Latilactobacillus sakei subsp. sakei DSM 20017 = JCM 1157: one gene and its partner. The protein of the gene in region 1 interacts with the protein of each later gene in a pairwise test. Links are inferred from orthologs where the notes say so. Each region holds a gene or a part of one and is shown on either strand. Other genes may lie near its edges. The genes, in order: tpiA and pepT.

The links.
Region 2: the proteins of tpiA (region 1) and pepT interact in binary tests that used the Escherichia coli proteins (3 or more experiments, as listed by UniProt). The link is inferred for Latilactobacillus sakei subsp. sakei DSM 20017 = JCM 1157 from one-to-one orthologs.

The regions. Positions count from the first base shown.
Region 1 is NZ_AP017929.1:1,823,126-1,826,458, reverse strand. The notes cover bases 175-3,172. They hold tpiA (triose-phosphate isomerase), read left to right. Parts: upstream 175-1,294; coding sequence 1,295-2,050; downstream 2,051-3,172. Other genes in these bases: eno (phosphopyruvate hydratase), read left to right, coding at 2,168-3,172; LEUCM_RS09145 (phosphoglycerate kinase), read left to right, coding at 175-1,269. In the rest of the region: more of LEUCM_RS09145, read left to right, coding at 55-174; more of eno, read left to right, coding at 3,173-3,333. UniProt on the Escherichia coli protein: Involved in the gluconeogenesis. Catalyzes stereospecifically the conversion of dihydroxyacetone phosphate (DHAP) to D-glyceraldehyde-3-phosphate (G3P).
Region 2 is NZ_AP017929.1:1,550,257-1,553,484, reverse strand. The notes cover bases 237-3,129. They hold pepT (peptidase T), read left to right. Parts: upstream 237-1,008; coding sequence 1,009-2,250; downstream 2,251-3,129. Other genes in these bases: LEUCM_RS07730 (Tim44 domain-containing protein), read right to left, coding at 3,045-3,129; aroD (type I 3-dehydroquinate dehydratase), read right to left, coding at 2,305-3,027; LEUCM_RS07745 (Nif3-like dinuclear metal center hexameric protein), read left to right, coding at 237-964. In the rest of the region: more of LEUCM_RS07745, read left to right, coding at 1-236; more of LEUCM_RS07730, read right to left, coding at 3,130-3,228. UniProt on the Escherichia coli protein: Cleaves the N-terminal amino acid of tripeptides.

The DNA of each region.
Region 1 (3,333 bases):
GAGGAGGTAAACTCCTTCCGTCTTTTTTTATGAAAATCTAGGAGGTTTGTCCACATGGCAAAACAAACAGTTGCAGATTTAAAAGATATTAAAGGCAAAAAAGTCTTAGTACGTGTTGACTTTAATGTACCAATCAAAGGCGGCGTTATCGGTGACGATAACCGTATCGTAGCTGCTTTACCAACAATCCAATACATCATCGACAATGGTGGCAAGGCTATCTTACTTTCTCACTTGGGCCGTATCAAGAGTGACGAAGACAAGAAAGAATTGACATTGAAACCAGTTGCTGCACGTCTTGGCGAATTATTAAACAAAGACGTTACTTTCGTTGCTTCAAACGAAGGTCAAGAATTAGAAACTGCTATCGATGCTATGACTGATGGCCAAGTATTAGTGATGGAAAACACTCGTTTCCAAGATATCGACAACGACTTTGGCAAACGCGAAAGTAAAAACGATCCTAAGTTGGGCGAATACTGGGCATCATTAGGCGACATGTTCGTCAACGACGCTTTCGGTACAGCTCACCGTGCTCACGCATCAAACGTTGGGATTGCAACAGCTATGAAAGCTAATAACAAACCTGCAGTTGCTGGTTACTTATTAGAAAAAGAAATCAAATTCTTGGGCGAAGCAGTTGACGCGCCAGAACGTCCATTTGTTGCTATCTTAGGTGGCGCAAAGGTTTCTGACAAGATTGGTGTTATCGAACATTTATTAGCTAAAGCTGACAAAGTTATTGTTGGTGGTGGTATGACTTATACTTTCTACGCTGCTAAAGGTTTATCAATTGGTAACTCATTAGTTGAAGAAGATAAGATCGAATTAGCTAAAGAATTAATCGAAAAAGCTGGCGACAAATTAGTATTGCCTGTTGATAACGTTGTTGCAGACGCATTCTCAAACGATGCTAAGACAGAAACTGTTGAAGGTAACATTCCTGATGGCTACATGGCATTAGATATCGGACCTAAAGCAATCGCTGACTTCGAAAATGTTCTTAAAGATGCTAAGACTGTTGTTTGGAACGGCCCTATGGGTGTGTTCGAAATGGACAACTTTGCTAAAGGTACATTGGCAATTGGCGAATTCTTAGGTAACTTATCAGGTGCTACAACAATCGTCGGTGGTGGCGATTCAACAGCCGCAGTTAAGAAATTAGGCGTTGGCGACAAGTTAACACATATTTCTACTGGTGGTGGCGCATCACTTGAATACCTAGAAGGTAAGACATTACCTGGTATCGCTGCTATTTCAGACAAATAATTTTAAATTAAGAGGAGATTTTCTCATGCGTAAACCAATCATTGCTGGTAACTGGAAAATGAACATGAACCCAACTCAAACAACTGAGTTCGTTAATGCTATCAAAGCCAACTTACCTAAGTTTGATCAAACAGAATCAGTTATCGGTGCACCTGCTGTTGACTTACCTGCTTTATTAGAAGCAGCTAAAGGCACAGACTTAAAAGTTGCTGCTGAAAACTGTTACTTCGAAGAAGCTGGTGCATTCACTGGCGAAACTTCACCAAAAACTTTGAATGAAATGGGTGTTGATTACGTCATCATCGGTCATTCAGAACGTCGTGATTACTTCCACGAAACTGATGAAGATATCAACAAAAAAGCACACGCAATCTTCAAAAACAACATGACACCTATCTTCTGTTGTGGTGAATCATTAGAAACTCGTGAAGCTGGCAAAGCTGAAGAATGGGTTTCAAACCAAGTAACAGAAGGTCTTAAAGGCCTTTCAGCTGACCAAGTTAGCTCAATGGTTATTGCTTACGAACCAATCTGGGCAATCGGTACTGGTAAAACTGCTTCTGCTGACCAAGCACAAGAAATCTGTGCTGTTGTTCGTCAAACAGTTGCTAAGTTATACGACCAAACAGTTGCTGACAAAGTTCGTATCCAATACGGTGGTTCAGTTAAACCTGCAAACGTTAAAGAAATCATGGGCAAAGAAGACATCGATGGTGGTTTAGTTGGTGGCGCAAGCATGGAACCTGCTTCATTCTTAGATCTTGTTCACTTTAACGACTAATTTTTCGCTCGTATGTATTTACGAATCACTAAAAATTAGCTAAAATAAGATGTGGGCTTTGCCTGACATCCAAAAAAGTGCTGGTGAATATCATCAGCCAAAAAAGGAGAAAATTACATGTCAATTATTACTGATATTTTAGGCCGCGAAGTCTTAGACTCACGTGGTAATCCTACTGTCGAAGTTGAAGTTTATACTGAAGATGGCGGCTTTGGTCGCGCAATCGTTCCTTCAGGTGCTTCAACTGGTGAACATGAAGCTGTTGAATTACGTGACGGCGACAAATCACGTTTTGGTGGCAAGGGTGTATTAAAGGCTGTTGAAAACGTAAATGGCCCTCTTGCTAAAGAAATCGTAGGTTTCGACACAACTGACCAACGCGGTATCGATGCTGCAATGATCAAGTTAGACGGTACTGAAAACAAAGGTAAATTAGGCGCTAACGCAATCTTAGGCGTTTCATTGGCTGCTGCACGTGCTGCTGCTGACGAATTAGGCTTACCATTGTACGAATACTTAGGCGGCCCTAACGCTCACGTATTACCAACACCAATGATGAACGTTATCAATGGTGGTGCTCACTCAGATAACAAAGTTGATTTCCAAGAATTCATGATCATGCCTGTTGGTGCTAAATCTGTACGCGAAGCTATCCGTATGGGTTCAGAAACTTTCCAAGCATTGAAGAGTCTTTTATCAGCTGACGGTAAAGTTACTTCTGTTGGTGATGAAGGTGGCTTCGCACCTGACTTCGCAAACAATGAAGAACCTTTACAATACTTGATCAAAGCTATCGAAAAAGCTGGTTACAAAGCTGGCGAAGATATCTCAATCGCTATCGATGTTGCTTCATCAGAATTATGGAACAACGAAGATAAGACATACAAATTACGTTGGTCAACTGGTGAAGAATTCACAACACCTGAATTCGTTAAATACCTTGAAGGCTTAGTTGCTAAATACCCAATCATTTCAATCGAAGATCCTATCGATGAAAACAACTGGGAAGACTGGGCATCAATCACTAAAGAACTTGGCGAAAAAGTTCAACTTGTTGGTGATGACTTCTTCGTAACAAACACTGATTACCTACGTAAAGGTATCAAGATGGGCGCTGCTAACTCAATTCTTGTTAAAGTTAACCAAATCGGTACATTAACAGAATCATTAGAAGCAATCGAAATGGCTAAAGAAGCTGGCTACACAGCTGTTGTTTCACATCGTTCAGGTGAAACTGAAGATACAACAATCGCTGACTTAGTTGTTGCTACAAACGCTGGCCA
Region 2 (3,228 bases), 270 kb from region 1 along the record:
TGATAACGAGATCGATTTTATTTTTGCCCACCACCCAGTGATGTTCCGACCTGCACGCAATCTTGATCTAAGTGATCCGCAAAATAAGATGTACGCTGATATACTGACGCATGATATGACGGTCTATGCAGCCCATACCAATCTCGATAAGGCGCAAGGTGGGATGAATGATTGGTTGGCAGCAGCGTTAGCACTTAAAAATGTGCAACCGTTCAACGTGACTGATTATGAAGCATTAATGAAATTGGCTGTTTTCGTACCTGAAACACATGCGGATGTGGTACGCCAAGCGTTAGGGCAAGCTGGTGCCGGTGAATTAGGAAACTATCAAAACTGCAGTTTTAGCGCTGAAGGCACCGGTCGTTTTGAACCGCAAGCTGCGGCTGATCCGTTTATTGGACAAGCGGGTCAGGCAGAAGCGGTTGCTGAAGTTAAAATAGAGGTTATTTTACCAGCAGCTAAAAAGAACCGCGTGTTAAAAGCGATGCTTGCTGTACATCCTTACGAAGAACCAGCGTATGATTTAATCCCATTGGCTAATCAACAACAACCTATCGGGATCGGGCGCATTGGTCAAGTTGATCAACCAATGACAGTCCGGGACTACGCCCAATTTGTTTGCGAAACGTTTGATTTAACCGGTCTCCGCTTGATTTCAAATGAACCTGATAAATTAGTTGAAACAGTTGCAGTAGTTGGCGGTGATGGTGGTAAGTTCTTCCCCGCTGCTCTGCAAGCCAAGGCTGATTTGTATATTACTGGTGACGTTTATTATCATACGGGTCATGACATGTTAGCGGCCGGATTATCCGTTATCGATCCTGGTCATCATATTGAAAGCATTGTGAAGACTAAGATGACTGCGTTATTTGAAGAATGGCGTCAAATAAACGATTGGCAAGTTACTTTTATTAAATCTCAGCAAAAAACTGATCCGTTTACATTTATTTTTAATGCGAAGTAGGTTAGAATAGAATTAGTATTAAATAATATCTAGGAGGCTTCACCATGGCTAAATATGAAAAATTAATTCCGCGTTTTCTAGAATATATCACAACAGAAACTCGTTCAGACGAAAATGCGACGACGATTCCATCAACACAAACACAAGTGGTTTTCTTACACAAATTGATGGATGACTTGAAAGAAATCGGCTTAAGCGACGTTAAGTATAACGAAAAAAACGGCTATGTTACAGCGTTATTACCAAGTAATATCGATAAAAAAGTGCCAACAATGGGCTTTTTATCTCACGTTGATACAGCAGATTTCAATGCCAAGGGTGTTAATCCCCAAACAATTGAAAATTATGATGGCGAATCAATTATCAAATTAGACGAAGCTGGTCAATTTGTTTTAGATCCTAAAGAATTCCCTAACATGAAAAACTATAAGGGCCAAACATTAATTACAACAGACGGCTCAACATTATTAGGTTCAGATGATAAATCTGGGGTTGCTGAAATTATCACAGCGATGGATTACTTCATCCAACATCCTGAAATCAAACATGGCGACATCAAGATTGGTTTAGGACCAGATGAAGAAATCGGCACAGGTGCTGATCGCTTCGACGCTGAAGATTTTGCAACAGACTTCGCTTATACAATGGATGGCGGCCCAATTGGTCAACTTGAATATGAAACATTTAATGCAGCTGCAATGAAAGTTGATATTCAAGGTAAAAACGTGCATCCTAGTGAAGCTAAAGACATCATGATTAACGCTTTACAAGTTGCTGTTGATTTCCAAGATGCTTTCCCACGCGATGAAGTACCTGAAAAAACAGATGGCCGTCAAGGTTTCTATCACTTATTGAGCTTAGACGGTACTGTTGATGAAGCACACATGGCCTATATCATCCGTGATTTTGATCGCGATGGTTTAGAAACACGTAAAGCATTTGCTGCTAAAGTGGCTGAAGACATGAATGCTAAATACGGTGAAGGTCGCGTTAAAGCAACCATTAAAGATCAATATTACAACATGGCAGAAGTCTTAAAAGATCATATGGATGTTGTTGATTTGGCTAAGGACGCTATGGAAGCAATCGATATCAAACCATTAATCGAACCCGTTCGTGGTGGGACAGATGGTTCTAAGATTTCATTCATGGGAATTCCAACACCAAATATCTTTGCCGGTGCTGAAAATATGCATGGTCGCTACGAATTCGTTTCAGTTCAAACGATGGAAAAAGCGGTCGATACAATGATTAAGATGAACGAATTAAACGTTGAAAGAAACTAAAGATATAAAAAAGAGTCCAACAATTCAATTTGTTGGGCTCTTTTTATGCTTAATTTAAGCTTGATTAGTTGTCAGTAAACCTTTTAGTTGCTCAATTGGTAGTTGGCCGGGCGCGCTAGGTGTTTCGAGATAGCCAAAACTGATAACTGAGCCAAATTGACCGCCAAAGATTCGCGAGGCGACACCAAATTCAGACATTGCCATTGTCGTCAATGGTTTATCGAATTGATGCGTAAAACTTTGAGTGGCTGCTAACAAGCGGGTTGTATCTGCTGGTGATTGGGCCGTCGTCGCTAATTTCAAGAGGTCCGCATCAGGGTCGGCTTGCATGGCTAATAATTGCGTGCGCAAGGTATCATTATCCGGTGTTTGAACGGTATCATGATGACTCAAAAGCACTTGGTAATGCTGTTGATGGGCTAATTCAACCAATTGATGACGTTGCTCGGCTGCTAGTGACCACTCTAAATCGATTGCTTGACCAATATGGGCTTTGATCAAGGGAGCGTAGTAGGTGAGGTAGTCTTGAGCTGATGCTAAGCCACCATCGTTAGTGGTTCTAACCGTTAAAATTAAGGGCAAATCAAGCGCGGCTATTTTTTCAGCAGCGGTCAATAGTTGTGCAGGAGCTTGCCAATAATCAAGGCGCCATTCGAGAATATCGATGGCGTCTTTTTTTTGATTGATGAGGATTAGTTCGTGCAAACAGTCGTCCAAATGGCGTGGCATTAGGGAAACTGCCGTTTGGGTTTGACCGGTAGTAAACTCGAGGTGCATTTCAAAAACTCACTTTCTTAAAGAGATTGATCGATATGGTTGACGAGATATTGTCCGTCAACCTGTTTGAATTCCCAGATTTCGCTGAAACGTTCGATATAAGTTGCTTCACGGCGTTTTTCATTATCTTCGTCTGATGAGCGGTCATTAGTGAAATAATCGCGCATTTGGGCCGTTACAAGGACTTTACGGACGTTTGGA